Regions from separate parts of the Neorhizobium sp. T25_13 genome, predicted to be linked through region 3. Evidence: riboswitches for the same ligand, from Rfam matches in the RefSeq annotation. Region 3 holds a riboswitch; each other region holds the start of a gene.
The links. A riboswitch is a leader RNA that binds a small molecule or an ion and turns the genes downstream of it on or off. The one in region 3 is predicted to bind thiamine pyrophosphate.
Positions count from the first base shown of each region.

Region 1: linked by a shared signal. The riboswitch ahead of thiB (thiamine ABC transporter substrate binding subunit) and the one ahead of thiC (phosphomethylpyrimidine synthase ThiC) in region 3 are both predicted to bind thiamine pyrophosphate.
Region 2: linked by a shared signal. The riboswitch ahead of C5J22_RS12455 (ABC transporter permease) and the one ahead of thiC (phosphomethylpyrimidine synthase ThiC) in region 3 are both predicted to bind thiamine pyrophosphate.
Region 4: linked by a shared signal. The riboswitch ahead of thiM (hydroxyethylthiazole kinase) and the one ahead of thiC (phosphomethylpyrimidine synthase ThiC) in region 3 are both predicted to bind thiamine pyrophosphate.

Region 1 covers NZ_PVBI01000017.1:47,438-52,807, reverse strand. The annotation lists gene C5J22_RS27510 (ATP-binding cassette domain-containing protein) at 1-467, opposite strand, end outside; gene thiP (thiamine/thiamine pyrophosphate ABC transporter permease ThiP) at 460-2,079, opposite strand; gene thiB (thiamine ABC transporter substrate binding subunit) at 2,084-3,094, opposite strand; TPP riboswitch at 3,135-3,242, opposite strand; gene C5J22_RS27495 (response regulator) at 3,340-3,789, opposite strand; gene C5J22_RS27490 (ABC-F family ATP-binding cassette domain-containing protein) at 3,950-5,370, opposite strand, start outside.
Region 2 covers NZ_PVBI01000004.1:485,765-491,134, forward strand. The annotation lists gene nadA (quinolinate synthase NadA) at 1-484, opposite strand, end outside; gene C5J22_RS12445 (hypothetical protein) at 553-1,455, opposite strand; gene C5J22_RS12450 (ABC transporter substrate-binding protein) at 1,553-2,497, opposite strand; gene C5J22_RS12455 (ABC transporter permease) at 2,494-3,276, opposite strand; TPP riboswitch at 3,412-3,515, opposite strand; gene C5J22_RS12460 (ABC transporter permease subunit) at 3,583-5,271, opposite strand; gene C5J22_RS12465 (PotD/PotF family extracellular solute-binding protein) at 5,268-5,370, opposite strand, start outside.
Region 3 covers NZ_PVBI01000010.1:196,573-201,942, forward strand. The annotation lists gene C5J22_RS22865 (DUF1839 family protein) at 1-650, opposite strand, end outside; gene C5J22_RS22870 (amino acid--[acyl-carrier-protein] ligase) at 655-1,566, opposite strand; gene C5J22_RS22875 (acyl-CoA dehydrogenase family protein) at 1,616-2,797, opposite strand; gene C5J22_RS22880 (acyl carrier protein) at 2,799-3,050, opposite strand; TPP riboswitch at 3,230-3,362, shown strand; gene thiC (phosphomethylpyrimidine synthase ThiC) at 3,462-5,273, shown strand.
Region 4 covers NZ_PVBI01000015.1:8,429-13,798, reverse strand. The annotation lists gene C5J22_RS26060 (response regulator) at 1-780, shown strand, start outside; gene thiD (bifunctional hydroxymethylpyrimidine kinase/phosphomethylpyrimidine kinase) at 799-1,602, opposite strand; gene thiE (thiamine phosphate synthase) at 1,599-2,237, opposite strand; gene thiM (hydroxyethylthiazole kinase) at 2,234-3,046, opposite strand; TPP riboswitch at 3,085-3,180, opposite strand; gene C5J22_RS26040 (heavy metal translocating P-type ATPase) at 3,295-5,370, shown strand, end outside.

The DNA.
Region 1 (5,370 bases), on a different contig from region 3:
ATCAGCAGAACCGGTTTTTTGCGCACCAGAGCCCGTGCGAAGGCGGCCCGCTGCCTTTCGCCACCGGAAAGCGTCCCCGGCATCCGCTTCTCAAAACCACCAAGCCCGACGCGCTCCAGCGCCTGCGATATCGCGGCCCGGTCACTGTTGGAAAGTTTCAGCGAGGGGCTGATGCCGAGGCCGATATTGGTGGCGAGGTCCAGATGGGCGAAGAGATTGTTGTCCTGAAAGACCAGCGATACGGGACGCTCGGAGGGATGTTTTTCCGTGACGTCCCCGCCCGCGATCTGGATACGGCCGCGGTCCGGCGTCTCGAAGCCGGCAACGAGGTTGAGGAAGGTCGATTTGCCGGAGCCGGATGGCCCGGTAATCGCCGTCACGGCGCCGGCTGGCAAAACACAGTCGAAGCGGAATTCCCTCGTGCCGAGCTTCAGTTCAACCTTGTTCAGCGCGATGCCGTCAGCCATGGCTTGTTTCCCTCCGGCCGGCAGTGCCGATCATCGTCAGCGCCAGGCAGATGATGCCGAGGATAAGCGCCAGTCCGTCCGCGTCGTTGGTTCGATAGCTGGATAGCCGGCTATAGACAAGCCAGGGAAGGGTGGTGAGATCGCTGGAGCCGAACAGCGCCACCGCGCCGAGATCGCCCAGCGACAGCGCCATGGCGAAGGACAGCGCCGTCAGCAGCGGCCTTGCCAGAACCGGCAGATCGATCCTCCATGCCCGTGAAAGGCCGGACAGGCCGAGGCTTGCAGAAAGCCTGCCTGTCCGCTTGCGGTGCGTTTCGACGGCCGGGGCCAAAACGCGCATCACAAAGGGAAGCGCCATCAGCATGTTGATGATCGCCACAAGCGCCGGTGCGAAGCGCGCCACATCGCCGAACGGGCGCAGCATCAGGAACCAGCCGGTCCCCAGCACGACCGGCGGCACGAGCAGCACCAGCGAGGACATCCCACCCAGGGACACGGAAAACGCCCTGGCCGTTCCGCCAGGCGTCTTCATGTCTGCGATTGCACCGCGCCCGGCAATGATAGCCAGGGAGGTCAGCACGGCCAGCAGGCCGGCGGAAAGTGCGATCGTGAAACTGGTCCAGGCGGCGCGCAGGAAGGCGGGGCTGTTGACGAGGCTCCAGAGATTGGCCCGGACGCCCGCGCCGACGATCGAGGCGAGCGGCAGGATCAGGAATATCGTGGCAAGCAGGATCGCCAGCACATCCCAGAGCCGCGCGGGCAACGTCCGGCCATCGAACCGGCGGGTCGCCCGGCCGGCCGTGATACCAGCGTCGTCAGGGGCTGGAAACAGCGAAATCGCGATCAGGATCAGCGCCGTAATGCCGATCTGCAGCAGCGACAGCGCTATGGCGCGTGGAGGGTCGAAATCGAAACGCAGCGACTGGTAAATCGCCACCTCGAGCGTGGTTGCAGCCGGCCCGCCGCCGAGCACCAGGACGAGCGTGAAGCTCGTGGCGCACAGCATGAAGATCAGGCCGGCAATGCCCGGGATGACGCGGCGGGCCGCAGGCCACTCGATGAAGCGGAAAACGGAGAAGGGTTTCATCCCGAGGCTGGAGGAGAGCAGCCAATATTCCGCCGGCTGGCGCTCCAGCGCCGCAAGCAGCAGTCTCGCGGCGAGCGGCAGGTTGAAGAACACATGTGCCAGCAAGATGCCGGAAAGCCCATAAATGCTGATCGGTTGTTCGAGACCAAGCTTCAATAGCAGGCTGTTTATCACTCCCTGCCGCCCCCAGATGCCGATCAGGCCGAGTGCACCGATCAGCACCGGCAGGCCCATCGGCAATGCCATCAGCCGGATGACCCATACACGGCCCGGAAAGCGCGGGCGGCGTGCGAGCGCGAGTGCGACGGGAAGGGCGAAGGCGACCGACAGCAGCATCGAAAGAACCGCCTGCAGCAGGGCGAAGCGCAGGATCCGCCAGGTATAGGCGGTGAACAGCCGGCTTTGGGTGTTGCCGGCGTCCCAGGAGAGAAGGGCGGCGACGGCGAAGCCGACGAAGAGGGCGATTCCGACAAGGCTCAGCAGCCCCCAGCCTATCCCGCGTCTCCGCTCGGCTCGAGTCAGCATGGGATTAGTTCATGCTCATGGCGGTCAGCCATTCGTCGATCCAGGCCTGCCGGTTTTTGGCGACCTCGTCCGACCCCATCAGGAAAGTTTTCGTCGGCTGCACCAGCTTGTTGAATGCGTCGGGGAGCGGCTGGGAGGTCTTGGCGGCCGGCATCATCCAGTTGGTGGTCGGGATGACGTCCTGGAAGGCCGGCGAGACCATGAATTTCAGGAACTGTTTCGCCAGGTCCTTTTCCTTCGCCCCCTTCAGCATGCCGGCGACCTCGATCTGGATGTAGTGGCCTTCGGAGAACGCGGCGGCCTGATAGCGGTCCGTCTTCTCCTCGACCATGTGATAGGCGGGCGAGGTCGTGTAGGAAAATACCATCGGCACTTCGCCCTTGGTGAACAGGCCATAGGCCTCCGACCAGCCGGGCGTGACGGTCAGCACGCGTTTCCTGAGCTTCGCCCAGGCCTCCGGTGCCTGGTCGCCATAGACCGATTTCACCCAGAGCAGCAGGCCGAGGCCGGGGGTCGAGGTGCGCGGGTCCTCGATGGCGATCTTCTGCGCCGGATCGCCGTCCACCAGTTCCTTGAGGCTTTTCGGCGGGTTCTTGATCGCCTGGGTATCGTAGACAACGGCGAAATGGCCGTAGTCGTAGGGGATGAACGTGTCGTCGCTGTAATTGCCGGGGACCTTGGCCGCGGCGGCGTCGAGCCCGTGCGGCTCGAACAGGCCGGTCGCCTTCGCCTCGGAGATCAGGTTGGTATCGAGGCCGAGCGCGATATCGGCGTCGGTGCCTTTGCCTTCCAGCTTCAGGCGGGTCAGAAGCGCCACGCCATCGGCGACGCCGACGAAATTGAGCTTGCAGGCGCAGGTCTTTTCGAACGCCTCTTTCACCTTGGGACCCGGGCCCCAATCGGAGATGAAGCTCTCGTAGGTGTAGACGGTCAGCGTCTTTTCCTGCGCTTCGGCCGGCGCGGAAAGGGAAAAGGCGGTAGCGGCCACGAGTATCGAAAGAATGGTGCTGCGCATCAGCGTCTCCTCGTTTTGGTGACAAAGGGGGATAGGCGCTGATGAAGAGCCGTCTAATCCCTCCGCCGGTGTTAACCGGATCAGGTTCCGCGGGTTGGCCAAAGGCCTCTCAGCCGCACGAAAACGCGCGGCACCCCGTTAGAGCAGGATCAGATTTAGCGGCGAGGCGAATGGCTGGCAAGAGGCGGTCTGCGGCCGGCTCAAGGCGCATTCGGCAGGAGCAACATGGCTCGGTGGTTCATGGCTCAGTGGTTCTGCGGAAACACTTTCAGTTCACGCGGAACGATCGCCATGCCGCCCAGCCGGTTGGCAACGGCGTAGTCGATCGTCTTTTCGACCACATCGGGCATGACCGGTTTGGTGAGAACGCCGAGCGAGCCCTTGACGCCGGCTTCCACATCGTCCGGATTACCCGTCATGAACACGACGGTGATGCCATATTGTTCGGCAAGCTCGCGACCGATCTCCGGACCAGTCCGGCCGTCCGAAAGATTGACATCGACCAGAGCGATATCGGCATAGGCGGCGAGCGCCAGGGCGTGTTTGCGGGCATTGGCAAAACCGGCGACTTTCAGGCCCATGGCTTCGATCGTCTCGGCTACATCGAGCGCGATCAGAAACTCGTCTTCGACAATCATGACTCTTTGATTCATCGCCTCAGTGGCCAGCCGACGACGCGTAACATTTGTCAGCATTGGATGTCCCCATTCGGTTGATCGGTTCCTGGCAGGCCGATCCGTCCCCGGGACATTTCGACCACTACTTACACCCCAGAACGCCCCGGGACATCATATGTTCCGCTCCGCGACAAATATTTTTTCAGCTAACTATTTGTTAAGTTTAACAAATCGCAAATCAGCCTTCAATTTCTTCACGCAGCATTTCGAGTTCCAGCCATTCTTCTTCCATTTTGCTGATGCTTTGGCGCAGCTTTTCCATCTCCGCAGCCAGCTTGTTGAAGGCGGCGGGATCCTTGGTGAAGAGATTGGGATCGGCCATTTTCTTCTCGCGGGCGGCGATCTCGGCCTCGGCTTTTGCCATTTCCTTCGGCAGGTTCTCGAGCGCGAATTTCTGCTTGAAGGAAAGCTTGCCTTTGCCCTTGGGCGTGCCGGAACCCGATGCCGCGGTATCGGTTTTTGCCCTGTCAGCTTTTTCGGTGCGGCGCCTTTCCTCCAGCGCGCCCTTGCGCTGCGCCAGCATATCCGTGTAGCCGCCGGCATATTCGATCCAGCGGCCGTCCGGTGCGTCCGGATTTGCGGGGGCGATGGTCGAGGTCACGGTGCGGTCGAGGAAGTCGCGGTCGTGGCTGACGAGGATGACGGTGCCGGAATAGCCGGCGACGATTTCCTGCAGCAGGTCCAGCGTCTCGATGTCGAGGTCGTTGGTCGGTTCGTCCAATATCAGGAGGTTGGACGGCCGGGCCATGATGCGGGCAAGCATCAGTCGGGCGCGCTCGCCGCCGGACAGGTTCTTGATCGGTGTCCTGATCTGCTCCGGCTGGAACAGGAAATCCTTCATGTAGCCTGCGACATGCCGCTGTTCGCCGTTGACCAGCAGCGTCTCGCCGCGTCCATCCGTCAGATAGTGGGACAGCGTGTCCTCGGGGTCCAGGTCCTCGCGCTTCTGGTCGAGTGTGGCGATTTCCAGATTGGTGCCGAGCTTGACGGTGCCGGTGTCGGGTGCCAACTGGCCGGTCAGCATCTTCAGAAGCGTCGTCTTGCCGGCGCCGTTCGGGCCGACGAGACCGATGCAGTCGCCGCGATGCACGCGGATCGAGAACGGTGCGACGATGATCCGCTCGTCGTAGCTCTTGGTGATGTTTTCGGCCTCGATGACCAGCTTGCCGGATTCACGGCCTTCGCTGACGCTCGCCTGCACCGTGCCCTGCGGTCCCTTGTGGCCGCGGTAATTGCCGCGCATCGTCTGCAACTCGCCGAGGCGGCGCATGTTGCGCTTGCGGCGGGCCGTCACGCCGTAGCGCAGCCAGTGCTCTTCGCGCTCGATCGCTTTGCCGAGCTTGTGCTGTTCCAGCTCTTCCGCCTCCAGCACCTCGTCGCGCCACGCTTCGAACTCGCCGAAACCGCGGTTGAGGCGTCGTGACGTGCCGCGATCGAGCCAGACGGTGGCATTCGAGACCTTTTCGAGGAAACGCCTGTCGTGCGAGATCACCACGAGCGCGCTTCGCGTCTTGCGCAGCTCCTCTTCCAGCCATTCGATGGTCGGCAGGTCGAGATGGTTGGTGGGCTCGTCGAGCATCAGGATGTCGGGTTCGGGCG
Region 2 (5,370 bases), on a different contig from region 3:
ATTCCACCACCTGCTTGGCATTGCCGGAGGTGCAGCAGATATCAGATGCCGCCTTCACCGCCGCCGAAGTGTTCACATAGGTGATGATCGGCACGCCGGGATGCGCCTGCCGCAGCAGCGCGATGTCCGCGGGCGTGATCGAATCCGCCAGCGAACAGCCCGCCTCCATGTCAGGGATCAGCACGGTCTTTCCGGGGTTCAGCAGCTTTGCCGTCTCTGCCATGAAATGCACGCCGGCGAGCACGATGACATCCGCATCCACGTCGATCGCCTTGCGGGCGAGCGCCAGGCTGTCACCGACGATATCCGCGACGCCATGGAAGATTTCCGGCGTCTGATAGTTGTGAGCGAGGATGACGGCGTTGCGGGTGCGCTTCAACTCAAGGATCGCTGCGACATCCGCCTCGTAGCTCATCCACTCGGCCTTGGGGATGACACGGCTAACACGATCGTAAAGCTGGGAAACCGAAAGCGGAGAATTCATCAGCAGCTCCTTTTATACTCGAAGTGAGTATATCCGGCGCAGAGACATATTCTCGATTCGAGTTTATGTCAATTACGTGAAAGCGGAAGTTTCGAACCGGAAAGCGCACGCTCTTCGAGGACCGCATGACGGTAGCGGAAAAGCTTGGCCGGCCTCCCGCCGGTTTCGCTGGTCGCCTCGCCGGTTTCCTCGATCAGCTCCTGCTGGTCGATCAGCCGGCGGAAATTCGGCTTGTGCAGCGTCAAGCCAGCCAGTGCCTCGACGGTGCGCTGCAATTGCGACAGCGTAAAACTTTCAGGCATCAATTCGAAGACCACCGGGCGGTATTTGATCTTGGCGCGCAGCCGCGCGATCCCGGTCGCCAGGATGCGGCGGTGGTCGGCAAACATCGAACGCCCGAAACTTTTGGTCGGCGGACAACCGGCCTCGGTCACCAGCCCTGCCTCATACATCAGTTCGTAACGCTGCAGGCCGAGATCCTCGTTCCATGCGGCGCCGTCGAGGCCGAAGGCAAAATCGACACGGCGCCGGCGGTGTTCGCGGCGCGCCGTTTCCGAAGCGACCCAATCCTGCAGGCGGTCGGTGATGGCCGCCTGTATCTCCGGCCTGCCCCCGCGATGGTCTTCCCAGGGGAAATATTCGTACCAGCCGTGCCAACCGGGTTTTCCGGCACCGGGTGCGGCCTGCTCGCGGACCAGGCCGAGATAGCTGATCGAGATCGTCCGCCCCTCGGCATCCTCATGGGTCCGGTCGCGGTCGGCGAAGGTATAGAGCTGTTCGAGATAACCGAGCGGATGGCCGGTCTGGTCCCCCACCCATTCGCGAAGCCCGGCCTGCAGGCTCCTGTGCCCAAGCTCGAAAGGCCCGGATGGCAGCGCATCGCCGGAGCGAACCGTCATCACGCGCGGCTCGTCGCCGGTCACGGCGGACAGAACCGCGATCAGTTCCGCATGGGCAAGTCCGATGGTCAAGCAAACTCCGAAGTGCGTAACGTGAAAAGCCTGTCTGGCATGAAAATCACGTTACGCGAACCCCGGCGTTCAAATCAAACAATATCAGCAGCTTGGCTTACTTGATTTCGACCGCGAGATCCCCGATCGGCGGCACGGTCTTGATCAGTCCCATTTCCTGCATGAAGGCGGCGAAGCGCTGATAGCGGCCTTGGTCGAGTGCGGCCGGACGCTTGGCAAAGCGCGGCAGCGTGTCGAAGAACGCGGTGCGGTTCAGTTCGTCATCGAGGTTGGGATAGGCCTTGACGAAAAGCTGCCAAGCCTCCTGCGGATGGTTGGTGATGTAGATCGAAGCCTGCTCGACGGCATGCAGGAAACGCGGCAGCCGGTTATCGGCGGCAGAATCGCGGCGGGTGACGAAGATCAGCTCGTCATAGGCCGGAACGCCGTGCTCTTCCGGGAAGAAGGCGCGACCCGGATGGCCCTCGATCTTCATCTGGGTCAGCTCGAAATTGCGGAAACCGCCGAGCGTCGCATCCACCTTGCCGCCGATCAGCGACGGTGACAGCGAAAAATTGACGTTGATCAGTTCCACATCGCCGTTCGAAAGCCCTTCGGAGGCCAGCATGCGCTTCAGCATCGCATCCTCGAAACCGGTGACGGAAAAGCCGACCTTCTTGCCCTTCAGGTCCTTGAGGCTCTTGATCGGACCGTCCGCCAGCACCGTGACGGTGTTCAAGGGCGTCTCGACCAGCGTGCCGAACCGCACCAGCGGCAGCCCTGCCTCATGGTCGAGATAGAGATTGGGCTGGTAGTGGATGCCGATATCCGCCTGGCCGGCCGAAACCAGCCGCGGCACCGCGGAGGCGTCTGACGGCGGGATGAGCTCGACGTCGAGATTGGCATCGGCAAACAGCCCGCGCTGCTTGGCGATGGCCATCGGCGCGTGGTCCGGATTGACGAACCATTCGAGCAGCACGCTGAGCTTGTCGGCGGCCTGCGCAGAAACGGGCGCAGCCAGACTGGCCAGCGCAATGAAGGACGCGGTGAGGATACGGATCATGATCGGACGGAACTCCCTGATGCGGATGAAGATGAAGGGTCGGCTTCGCTGGCCCACGGGGCGAGCCCGGCGGTCAGCCGGTCGATAAGAAGCCGTAGAATGAGGGTAAGGATTGCCAATATGGTCATCGCCGCGAACACCGTGTCGGTCTGCATGCGGGCATTGGCCTGGATCATCACGAAGCCGAGCCCGCCGGACGCGCCGACCCATTCCCCGACGACCGCACCAAGCGGCGCAAGCGGGGCAGCGACCCGAAGACCGGAGACGAGGCTCGGGATCGCCAGCGGCACGCGCATCGACACCAGCGTCTGCCAGTGGTTCGCGCCCTCCAGCGAGACGGCGTCGAGGATTTCCTGGTCGGTGCGACGAAGACCATCGGCAAAGGCCGACGCGACCGGAAAGAAGATGATGATCGTCGTCATCGCCACTTTCGAGGCCAGCCCGAAACCCAGCCAGAGAACCAGGATCGGCGCCAGCACGAAGACGGGAAAGGCCTGCAGGATCAGCACCATCGGCCAGACGAGACGACCAAGCCGCGGCAACGCGGCGACGCCGAAGGCCGTGGCGATGCCGAGGCCTGCGCCGATCGCCAAACCGAACACGATTTCCGTCAGCGTCACGAGGCCGTTCTGCAGCAGGAAACCCGGCTGCCGCCCGAAGGCGGAAGCAACGGCAATCGGAGACGGCAGAATGTAACGGGGCGGAGCAAACAGCCAGACGCCCGCTTGCCAGAGGGCGACAAGCAGGACGAGGCCGATGACCGCATGGGACGCGCGCATGATGCTACGCGCCGAACCTGCACGCCGGGACCGGATATCCTCGCGGAACCACGGGAAGAATGGATGTCATCGGTCGATCTCCAGATCAGTCAATCACGGAGATCCAGGTGAAGCGGAGAAGAGAAAGTATCGTCGAATGACGCTTATTTCCGTTCCTACGCCGGCATGACCCGGATCAGGTTCAAGGGTCCGGCTCACCGCCATCTCAGCATCGTCAAGATGCCCCCCTCGGAATAAGACGATAACTGTCGGTTTTCAGTATGCCTGTCAAGCGGACCGGCCTACCCGCCCGCAATCCTCTCCAGTTTACCGCGCGTAGAGACGGTCGAGGCGGACCACCCTGCCCAGCAAAGCCAGCGCGATGACCGTGAAGAGGATCAGGACGGCCGAGATGGCATGCGCGGTCGGCTCCAGGCTGAAGGTCGATTCCGCGTAGATGCGGACCGGCAGAGTCGTCAGGCGGGCGGTGGTGAGAAAGCTCGTCACCGTCACCTCGCCGAAGCTCAGCAGGAAGCCGACGATACCGGCCGCAAACAGTCCCGGCGCCAGACCCGGCATGATGATCAGGAAAAACCGCCGCACCGGGCTTGCCCCGAGGCTCGCCGCCGCCTCCTCCTGCGCCCGGTCGAGCCCCATGACCGAGGTGGTCAGAAGCGTGATCGCAAACGGCAGGATGACGATCACATGGATCGCCACGAGGCCGAGGAAGGGCGGAATGATCAGGTAGATCTGCAAGAGCCGCAGCATTCCGACCCCGATCGCCACGTGGGGCAGCGACATCGGCAGCAGCCAGAAAGCCAGGAGCGCGGAGCGACCCTTGAACGGATAACGGGCGAGCGCGAAGGCCGCCGGCAGCGAAAGCGAAAGCGCCACCAGCATCGAGGTGACGGCAAGCCGCACCGACACCCAGAAGGCATCCGCATAGGTTCCGGCAAAAAACACCGCCTCGTACCATTTGAGGGTGAAACCGCGGAAGCCGGAAGCGGTCGCCTGCGGCACGTCGTTGAAACTCTGGATGCAGACCAGCACCAGCGGCAGCAGCAGGAGCAGCAGCGAGATGGCGAGCAGCAGTTTTGAAACGATCGGCCCGAGGATGTTGATGATCGGCACCAGCCAGCGGGGAATGCTCCAGGGATTGCTGGGCTTGCCCTTCAGCCACGGCATCAGGCGGTTGAGCGAGTAGGCGCAGAGCGCCGCAAACGCGAGACCGGTGACGGTCATGATGATCGCAAGTGCCGCGGCAAGCGGCGCATTGAGGTTCTTGATCGCCTCCTGCAGCACCAGCATGCCGGTGGTCCAGACCTTTTTGCCGCCAAGCAGGGAGGCGGAAACGTAAGCCGTGGTCGCCATCAGGAAAACGATCACAGTGCCGGAGCGCAGGCCGGGCAGCGAAAGCGGCAGGTCGACGGTGAGGAACCGGACCGCAGGAGAGGCGCCGAGGCTCTGGGCCGCTTCATGCACGCGCGGCGAGGTGTTCTGCAGATTGTCGTAGAGCGCCAGCACCATGAAGGGCAGGAAGACCTGCGCCAGCGCGACCGCGACCGCGCCGTGCGTGAACAGCATGTACCGGGCCGGCGGGATGCCGATCAGCCCGGTGACCGAATTGATCAGCCCTTCCGGTGCCAGCAGCAGAATGATGCCGAGCGAACGCACCACGACATTGGTCAGCAGCGGAATGAGGATGACGGCGAACGCGGCTGCGCGGTATTTCACCGGCATCCGTGCCAGAAAGTGGGCGAGCGGGTAACCGAGAAGCGCGGTGATCACGGTCACGCCGAGGCCGAGCAGGATGGTTTCGGAGACGACGCCGAAATAGAAGCCGTCCGAGACGATATCCCGGAACTGCGCGATCGACGGCGTTATGAACAGCGGGCCGAAAGGATCGGGATACTCGTGCAGGGAGAGCACGAGTACCACGAACATCGGCGCCGCGAAGGACAGAAGCAGCCAAAGGGTGACCGGCGCTGCAAGCGCCGGCCCGATCCAACGGTTCATCCCGCGATCTCCCGATCGTATTTCGCCTGCCACTTGGCGCGGCTGGCATTGATCACGTCCCAATCGAAATCAACAAGCTTGGCGACATCAGCATCGCCG
Region 3 (5,370 bases):
CCGAACGCGCGGATCGGATTCTCCTCCGGCCGCCGGGGAAAATGATGCCTGAGCAGCTTCCACGCGGTTTCGCGAATTTCCCTCGCATCCGGATAGGCGGCGGGGAACTTGGCAAATTCGGTATAGGGCAGGAAGGGCAGCGCCTCCGGGCTGGCGTTCAACTGGAACAGGCCATCGAAATCTTCGCCGGAAAGGGTGAAGAAGCCGCCATTGTGGAAATAGTCGAGCTCGCGGCGTTCGAGGTCCAGCCGGTTGATCGCGACCGTCGTCTTGCCGTGTTCCTGGCGATAGGCGACGCCGCGCGTATCGGGCAGGTAAAAACTGTCGAGTTCGAGCAGCGTCAACCGGCCGCGGCGGATCTGTTCCGCAACATGCCATTCCGGCCGGTCGAAGATCGCCAGTTCGGTCACGCGGATGCCGAACAGGGTCTCCAGGTCTTCGAGCGGCACCTTGAAGAAGGTGAACTGGTCGCCCTCGAAATCCTGGGTCAGGGTGAAACCGAGCATGGCTTCCGGCGGCAGGCCCTGCGCCGAAAGCACCTCTATCCACAGATCGACGTAACAATTCGTCTCCGGCCATATGCGCTCGGCCGAATGCAGCGCATGGGTCCTGTAGTTCGCCGGATCAAGCGCCGGAAATACCGCCGTCATTGGATCAGCCCCAGAGCGCGGCGCGGACGGAGCCCGGCCACTCTTTTAAGTCCAGACCGTGGGTGTGGAAGAGCGCAAGCGCGATGCGCTCGAGGCCGAAACCGACGCAGGCCGTGTGAGCGACGCTGCCATCCTCCAGGTTGAGGCCCCATTTCAGGCCGAAACTGTCCTGATGATAGTTGAAGCTCATGCAGGCGGTCGGCTTGGCGACGGAGGTGATCGGGATCAGGAGCTCGAACTTCAGGTTCTGGTCGCGCTGGTTGTTGACCAGCATCTTGCCGGCGCGGCCGAAGAACGGGTCGTTGGCGATGTCGATCTCCACCTCGAGGCCGAGCGACTTCATCATCTCGACGCCGCGATCCATCCACAGCTGGCGGAAATCGGTGACGTGGCTTTCGGTCCCCATGCAGACATATTCGCGCATGCGGAACAGCTGCTGGCGGGCCGGATCCTTGGAGGGCTCGTGGCGGAAGCAGTAGCTCTGCAGGTCGAAGAGGGCGCCGCCGGCGGGCAGGCTGCCGCGGCGCGCAACGGTCGGATAGAGCGGATAGCAGGCCGCCGGCGTTAGCACGATGTCGGTCGCTTCCTGGCCCTTGGTCCAGTCCTCCTCGCCGACTTCCATGCATTTCAGCAGGCTCATATGGTCGAGTTCGTTGCCGCAGAACGAATGCACCGTGCCGGCGAGCTGCGGGAAGCTCTTCATATAGCCGCTGGTCTCGAAGAAGGCGCGGTTCATGCCCGGCGGGAAGCGCATCGCCTCGGCACCGTCGCTGCCGCCGACCTTGTCGATCAGCCGCTCGAAGGCGGCGATGACGTCTTCGAACTGGCCGCTGCGGCCATACAATCCGTCGACGCCCGTCTCGATCAGCAGGCCTGCATCGAACAGTCGGTCGAGAAATGAAACTTGCATATCCATGGCTTTACCTCATTCTTTTCAATGGTTTACATATGAAATGATCGGGGCGTCAGCCGAGCAGGCTGGTGTCCGGTTTCTGAACGAGCAGCATGGTCGACGTGTTGCCGAGGATGCGGTCGTTGGAAATCATCAGCTGGGCGGAATGCGCGTCGCGCAGATGCCGGCCGAGACTGTAGGGCGTGCCGTTCTTGTAGCCCATGATGCCGCAGATGATCATCGCCTGGTTGATGATGGTCAGGATGGTCTCGGAGGAAGCCAGCTTGACGTTATTCATGGCGATCGAAAACGCCATCGACGACAGCTGGTCGTGATCCGCCTTGGCATCCGCGTAGATCCTGAGGCCGGAGAGGATGCCGGCCTTGAGGAGCTGCAGCAGGTTCGAGGCTTCGGCGAGCCTCAGCGCGCCGGGCGGCTGGGTGCCGCCGGCCTTGCGGGCGGCGGCACGCACGAAGGCCTGCGCGCGCAGTACCGCGTCGGCGGCGATCCCGTACCAGACCGCGCTCCAGAGGAGATGCGAGGTGGCGAGCATCGATTGCGCCGCGATCTCGGCGAACGGCTTTGGAAAGATCTGGACGGACGGCGCCTCGCCCCTGAAGAGGAAACCGTCGGAGCAGGTGCCGCGCATGCCGAGCGTATCCCAGTCGACGGTCTTCTGCAGGGTATACTGGCCTTGCTTGAAGACGGTCATGACCTGGTCGGTCGGTGCGGCCTTCTCGTTGGAGCGCGAGGTGACCATGATCGCATCGGCGTGGGCGCCGTAGGAAATCACCGTCGCATCCTTGGTCAAGCGGCAGACGTCGCCGTCGACCTCGATCGCGCAGATGGAGTTGCGCATATTGCCGCCGATGCCGCCCTCGGTCGTCGCGGAGGCGACGAGAAGCTGGCGGCCGGCAAGCTCGCGCATGAAATCCCGATGCCATTCGCTGTCGCCACCGTGCTCCACGAGGCTCGAAACCTTGATCTGGTGCATGGCGAAAACCATGGCGCTCGCGGCGCAGGCCTGTCCCAGGATGGAGCAGACCTCGGCGATCTCGGCGATCGAAGCACCCTCGCCGCCGAACGCGGCCGGGATCTGGATGCCGATCAGGCGCTCGGCTTTCATGGCATCGACCGCCTCGCGGGGGAAGCGGCCGTCATGATCGACGCGGTCGGCAAATTCGGCCGCTACGGCTGCCACGCGGTGAGCGCGGGCGCTCAGGCTCATGTCGGCGGCAAAGGCGGGGAGGCTCATCTCAAGCGGCCTCGCGCGCTTTCAGGATATGCGAAACCGTCTGCTCGATCGCGGCTATGCTGGCGAAGGACTTGCGGTTCAAAAGGCTGTCGGGAAACTCGATGTCGAAGGCCTCTTCCAGGCCGAGCATCAGTTGTACGGATGCAAATGAGGAGAGGCCGGCCGCATAAAGATCGGCGCCGTCTTCCAACTCGGTCACCGCGACCGGAAGGCCGCCTACACGTGTGAGCAATTCGCGAATGGTCTCGTTCATCTCGACATCTCCGGATCGTTCAAATTCTGCGTTCATCGCTGGGGACGTTATTACGCAGGAAAGCATAAGATTCCGGTAATAAACGTCGTGAAGTTAGGGCTGCGGGATTCCGTAAAATCCGATCGATCGCCATCCGCATGCCCCGGCTTGACATCAACGGCCCGCGGGTTTCTGATGGCGCCATTCACCAGGGGGGTCCCGCCAAGGGGCTGAGATACTGCTGGTCGGACCGGCTTTGGCCGGCCGAGGCGCAGTGACCCGTTGAACCTGATCCAGTTCATACTGGCGTAGGGACGGTGCGGGCGCTGCGGCAGCGAGGGCGGGAAACCGTCCTTCGGATTCCGGGGTGTTTTTCCATCATTCCAACACTGGAACTGGGTCTCCAAACGTCAAACCTTGGAGCCTTGAGCCATGAATATTGCAACCACCAAGCTCACCCCGGTCGTCACCACCGGCCCGCTTCCCGCTTCCACGAAGGTCCTGAAAGCAGGAACGATCCACCCGGACATCCGCGTGCCGATGCGCCAGATCGCGTTGCATCCGACCTCCGGCGAGCCGCCGGTCACCGTCTACGATTCCTCCGGTCCCTATACCGCCGAAGGCGCCGCGATCAGCATCGATGCCGGCCTGCCTCGCCTGCGCGAAAGCTGGATTGTCGCCCGCGGCGATGTCGAAACCTATGAAGGCCGCATCGTCAGGCCGGAGGACAACGGCTTCGTGTCCGGCAGCCACCTGACGCCGGAATTCCCGGTCCGCAACCAGCCCTTCAAGGCGACGGCGGGCAGGGCCGTCACCCAGCTCGCCTATGCGCGGGCCGGCATCGTCACGCCGGAGATGGAATTCGTCGCCATCCGCGAGAACCTCGGCCGGCAGGCGGCCAGCGAGCCGCTCATCCGCGACGGCGAAAGTTTCGGCGCCCATGTGCCGGACTTCGTGACCCCCGAATTCGTTCGGCGCGAAGTCGCCGAAGGCCGGGCGATCATTCCCGCCAATATCAACCATCCCGAATCCGAACCGATGATCATCGGCCGCAACTTCCTGGTGAAGATCAATGCCAATATCGGCAATTCGGCCGTCACCTCGTCGATGGCCGAGGAAGTCGAGAAGATGGTCTGGGCGATCCGCTGGGGCGCCGATACGGTCATGGACCTGTCGACCGGCCGCAACATCCACAATATCCGCGACTGGATCATCCGCAATTCGCCGGTGCCGATCGGCACCGTGCCGCTCTACCAGGCGCTCGAAAAGGTGAACGGCATTGCCGAGGACCTGACCTGGGAGGTCTATCGCGACACGCTGATCGAACAGGCCGAACAGGGCGTCGACTATTTCACCATCCATGCCGGCGTGCGGCTCGCCTATATCCCGCTCACCGTCAACCGCGTCACCGGCATCGTTTCCCGCGGCGGCTCGATCATGGCCAAGTGGTGTCTGCACCACCACAAGGAGAGTTTCCTCTACGAACATTTCGAGGAAATCTGCGACATCGCCCGGGCCTATGACGTCTCGTTCTCGCTCGGCGATGGTCTTCGCCCGGGTTCGATCGCCGATGCCAACGATGCGGCCCAGTTCGCGGAACTGGAGACCCTCGGGGAGCTGACGAAGATCGCCTGGGCGAAGGATTGCCAGGTGATGATCGAAGGCCCCGGCCATGTGCCGATGCACAAAATCAAGGCCAACATGGACAAGCAGCTTGCGGTCTGCGGCGAAGCGCCGTTCTATACGCTCGGGCCGCTGACCACCGATATCGCGCCGGGCTACGACCACATCACGTCGGGCATCGGGGCGGCGATGATCGGCTGGTTCGGCACCGCCATGCTCTGCTACGTGACGCCGAAGGAACATCTCGGCTTGCCGGATCGCAACGACGTCAAGGTGGGCGTCATCACCTACAAGATCGCAGCACATGCGGCCGATCTCGCCAAGGGCCATCCCGCGGCGCAGGTGCGCGACGACGCGCTGTCGCGCGCCCGCTTCGAGTTCCGCTGGGAGGACCAGTTCAACCTCTCCCTCGATCCGGAAACGGCCCGCTCGATGCATGACGAGACCTTGCCGAAGGAGGCGCACAAGGTGGCGCATTTCTGCTCCATGTGCGGCCCGAAATTCTGCTCGATGCGGATATCGCATGACATCCGCGCCGAGGCGCAGAAGGAGGGACTGGAAGCCATGGCTGCCAAATATCGCGACGGCGGCGATCTTTACATGCCGGTCGAGAAGGGGTGAGCTGATCCTACACCCTTCTATGTGGAGGTCAGTTCAATTCGCCGCTGCCCTACTGCCCAGCCAATCTCCCCTCAAGAGCGAGGTGATCACATATGAA
Region 4 (5,370 bases), on a different contig from region 3:
GAGGATGACGAGCAGGTGCGCGCCACCGTCGTCGAGCTGCTCGGCGATCTCGGTTACGCGGTGCTGAAGGCGAAGGACGCTGCGGGTGCGCTGAGTATCATCGAAAGCGGCGTGCCGGTCGATCTTCTGTTCACCGATGTTGTGATGCCCGGGCCGCTGAAGAGCACCGAGCTTGCCAGGCACGCGCGCGAGCGGATGCCGGATATCGCCGTGCTGTTCACCTCGGGTTATACGGAAAACTCGATCGTGCACGGCGGCAGGCTCGATCCCGGCGTCGAACTGCTCTCGAAACCCTATACCCGCGAAGCCCTGGCGCGAAAGATCCGCCATGTGCTGAACGGCCAGCAGCATCGCAACCGGGTGAGGGCGTCGTTCGCAGCCAAGCCGCCCGCCCCGCCGATCGGACAGCGGCCGGTTCTGCCGCGCTATTCCGTGCTGCTGGTCGAGGACGATTTCCTGATCCGCATGAGCACCGCCGATCTGCTGGCCGAACTGGGGCACCAGGTTTCCGAAGCCTCGACAGCGGAGGAGGCGATTACCATGATCGAGGCGCGTAGCTTTGACGTTGTGGTTACCGATCTCGGCCTGCCTGGTCTTTCCGGCGGTGAGTTTGCACAACAGGCGCGCAAGCTATCTCCCGATGTCGGTATCGTATTCGCGACCGGCAACGACCGCATTCCGGACGAAGCGGCAGTAGAAGGCGCGGTGCTTCTGAAGAAGCCCTACGGCAGCCAGGAGATCGCAATAGCCTTCGAGAAGATTGCAGTGCAGAAGGGCTGAGAACCAGTCGTCTCGCCCTTACCACCACTCGTAAAAATGCGATACCGGCCCGTGGCCGGTGCCGACGGTGAGGGTATCGGCGGCGGCGATCGCGCCGGCGAGATAGGTCTTGGCGACGGCGACCGCCTGCGCGGGCGATGCGCCCTTTGCAAGCTCGGCGGCGATTGCGCTGGACAGCGTGCAGCCGGTGCCGTGGGTGTTTCTGGTCGCGGTGCGCTTGCCCTCGAACCAGTGGACGCCGATAACGTCCGCCAATACGTCCGGGCTGTCTTCGCCTTCCAGATGACCGCCCTTCACCAGGACTGCCTTAGGCCCGATCTTCAGCAGTCGCTCGGCTTGAGCTGCCATCCCTTCGCGGGTCGTGGCGATCGTTTCGCCGAGCAGCGCTGCGGCTTCGGGGAGGTTGGGGGTGACGACGGTGGCGAGCGGCATCAGCTTGTAGGTGACGGCATCCACCGCGTCGAGCGCCAGCAGCGGCGAGCCGCCCTTGGCGATCATCACCGGATCGAGCACGATCGGCACGGTATCGCGATAGGGCCGCAGCACGTCGGCGACCGCCTCGGCGATCTCGGCATTGGCGATCATGCCAATCTTCACCGCGTCGACGCGCACGTCGAGAAAAATGGTGCGGATCTGGTTTGCGACGAAGGCGGCGGGCACCGCATGCATCCCGGTGACCCCTCGGGTATTCTGGGCGGTCAGCGCGGTCAGCGCCGCCATGCCATAGGTGCCGCGCGCCGCGAAGGTTTTCAGGTCCGCCTGGATGCCGGCGCCGCCGGAAGGGTCCGAGCCGGCGATCGACAGGACATTCTTGATGCTCATGCGCGCGCCCTTTCGATTTCCGCGGCAATTCTGCGGGCTGCGGCTTCAGGATCGGGCTGGCCGCAGATAGCGGAGACGACCGCGATGCCCTTGGCGCCGGCGGCGAGTGCAGGTCCGGCATGTTCCGCCTTGACGCCGCCGATCGCGACGGCCGGAACCGGCGCCATGGCGGCGATGCGCGCAAGCCCGTCGAAACCGATCGGCTGTTTATGGTCGGGTTTGGTGCCGGTCGCAAAGACGGGACCGATGCCGACATAGTCGACGATGGAAGGATCCACCCGCCGCGCCAGGTCCTCGGTCTCCACCGAGAGGCCAAGGATCATGCCATGGCCGGCGCGCTGCCGCGCCATCACTGCCACCATGTCGCTCTGGCCGACATGCAAGCCTTCGGCGCCGATCGCGATCGCCGCCTCCACGTCGTCGTTGATGATCAGGGGAACCCCGGTACCGGCCAGTACCGCCTTCAGCGCCCGGCCGGTTTCGATCATTTTTGCCGTGTCCGCCTGCTTGTCGCGGAGCTGGACGATGGTGACGCCGCCGGCGACCGCCAGCCTTGTCGTCTCGATCATGCCGATCTCGCGGCAGAGATCGGGATCAAGGACGAGGTAGACGGAAAGGTCGAAGGTCTTTTTCATGCTGCGGCGATCCTTGCCTTTGCATCGAGCGTCTCGCCGGTCAGCGCCGCGAGGCGGTCGAGGAAGATCGGCGAGAAGAAGCCGGGACCCGAGGCGGTGAAGGCCGCTTCCTCGCCCGCGACCGCGAACATCGCGAGCGCGGCGACCGTCGCCTCGAAGGGATCGTCCGCGGTGGCGGCAAAGGCGCCGACCAGGCAGGTGAGCGAGCAGCCGAGCGCTGTGACCCGCGGCATCAGGGCAGAACCGCCGAGGATGCGGACCGAACGCCGGCCGTCGGTGACGAAATCCACCTCGCCGGTAACAGCCACCACGCAGGCCTGCTGCCGGGCGATGGCGATGGCGGAGCTTTCGGCCGCCGCGACGCTGTCGCCGCTGTCGACGCCATGGCCGCTCGACTGGCTGCCGGCCAGAGCGATGATTTCCGACGCGTTGCCGCGGATGATCGTCGGCCTCAGTTCCATGAGTTCGGCGAGCGCCACGCGGCGATAGGCGGTGGCATAATGGGCGACGGGATCGAGCACCCATGGCTTGCCAGCTTCCGTGGCGGAGGCGGCCGCGGCCTTCATGCCGGCCAGGAAATCCGGCGACAGGGTGCCGATATTGATCGTCAGGGCCGAAGCGATGCGGGCGAATTCGCCGGCCTCTTCCTTCGTATGCACCATGGCGGGCGAGGCGCCGGCGGCAAGCATCACGTTGGCTGCGATGTTCATCGCTACAAAATTGGTGATGTTCTGGACAAGCGGATTTTTCGCGCGCATCGCCGTCAACAGCTGGCCGGGGGTTTCCGCAAGGAGCGTTGTCGTCTGCATGTCTGCCTCGTTCGGCGGGGCAGGCGCGGGGCGCAATGTTGAACGCCCGGACGACTCCCTCCGCCAGCATGATCTGGTTCAGGTTCTAAGGGTGCTTCTCAGCCCGGCTCTGCCGGACGCCCCTGTCTTCACCATGGCTTACAGCAAAGAGAATGCGCTTCGCCAGTGATTTTTTCTGATTTTGGGCCTTGCAGCTCTAGTCGCTAGAGGTTGTAGAGACGGGGCTCGGTCCAAACGGGAAAGAGATGATGAGCGCCACGACACAGGCACGATACAAGGTTGGCGGCATGGATTGCGCCAGCTGCGCGACGAAGATCGACACCGCGGTTCGCCGCATGCCGGGCGTCGCGGACGTGTCCGTTTCGGTTGCATCCGGCACGATGACTGTGAAACATGATGGGACGGGCGATCTTGGAGCGATCGAGAAGAAGGTCGTCGGGCTGGGGTATACGCTGAGGGCGCTGGGGCAGAGAGCGCCGGCCAACGTCGGAGCGAGCGGCCCCCTCATCCCGCCTCCGCTTCACTCGGCGGACCTCTCCCCGAGGGGAGAGGAGGACGGAGACGGTGCGGCAAGTCTTCTTCTCCCTAGCGGGGAGAAGGTGGCCGCGGAGCGGTCGGATGAGGGGGGCGGCGGGCACAGCCACGAACATGGGCAGAGTTGTGGCCACGACCCCCACCATCATGATGACGACCACGCTGCCTCAGACATCGAAGACCTGCACGGCCACGATCACGGGCCGATGGACGGGCCGTGGTGGAAATCGACAAAGGGGCGCTTGACCATCCTGGTCGGGTTCGTGTTGACGGCGGCTTACGGGCTCGGCCACCTCGTCCCTGCCTATGGCCTCTATATCTTCACCGCCGCGATGTTGGTCGGCCTCGTGCCGATCGCCCGTCGCGCGATCATGGCAGCACTTGCCGGCACGCCGTTTTCGATCGAGATGCTGATGACGATCGCCGCCGTCGGCGCTGTCATCATCGACGCGTCGGAAGAGGCGGCCGCAGTGGTTTTCCTTTTCCTCGTCGGGGAACTGCTGGAGGGGGTCGCGGCCGGCAAGGCGCGCCAGAGCATCCAGAGCCTGACGGCGCTCGCGCCGAAGAACGCGCTGCTCGAAGAAAACGGCCAGACCCGCGAAGTGCCGGCCGAGAGCCTTGCGGTTGGCGCGACCATCCTCGTGCGTCCCGGCGACCGCATTTCGGCGGACGGCGTCATCATCGCCGGCGAAAGCGCGATCGACGAAGCGCCGGTGACAGGCGAAAGCACGCCGGTTGCCAAGGGTATCGACGACACGGTGTTTGCCGGCACGATCAACGGTGATGCCGCCTTGCGGGTTCGCGTGACGGCAGCTGCCGAGGACAATACGATTGCCCGCGTGGTGCGGTTGGTCGAGGAGGCGCAGGAAAGCAAGGCCCCGACCGAACGCTTCATCGACCGGTTTTCCCGCTATTACACGCCGGGTGTCGTCGCCGTTGCGGCGCTGGTCGCCATCCTGCCGCCGCTCGCTGCCGGCGCGTCCTGGAGCGAGTGGGTCTACAAGGGCCTGGCGATCCTCTTGATCGGCTGCCCCTGCGCTCTGGTCATCTCGACGCCGGCGGCAATCGCCGCATCGCTGTCGTCAGGTGCCCGCCGCGGCCTCTTGATGAAGGGCGGCGCGGTGCTCGAAACGCTCGGCAAGATCACCGCCGTCGCGCTCGACAAGACCGGCACGCTGACGGCCGGCAGACCCCAGGTGACCGATGTCATCGCCTTCGGCCGCAATGCGGAAGACGTGTTGCGCTTTGCCGCTGCGCTCGAAACCGGCTCCAGCCATCCGCTCGCCGTCGCGATCCTTGCCAAGGCTGCCGATGACGAGGTCGAGATTCCGACCGCGACGGATGCCCGGGCGCTCGGCGGCAAGGGTGTCACGGCCGTGGTCGAAGGTGAGGAAGTTTTCCTCGGTTCGCCCAAGGCCGCAGCCGAGCGGGTTTCGCTGCCGATGGCGCACGGCCGGCGGATCACCGGCCTCAACGACGAAGGCAAGACCGTCTCGGTGCTGATCGTCGGCGGGGTCCTCGCCGGTGCCATCGCCATGCGCGACGAGCCGCGTCCCGACGCCAGGGCCGGCCTGACGGCGCTGACCGATGCCGGCATCCGGACCGTGATGCTGACCGGCGACAATGCCCGCACCGCGGCCGCAATCGGCAAGGACCTCGGCATCGAGGTGCGTGCCGAGCTGATGCCGGAAGACAAGAGCCGCATCGTCGGCGAGCTGAAAAGCCAGGGTTTCGTGGTCGGCAAGGTCGGCGACGGCATCAACGACGCGCTCGCGCTTGCCGCCGCCGAT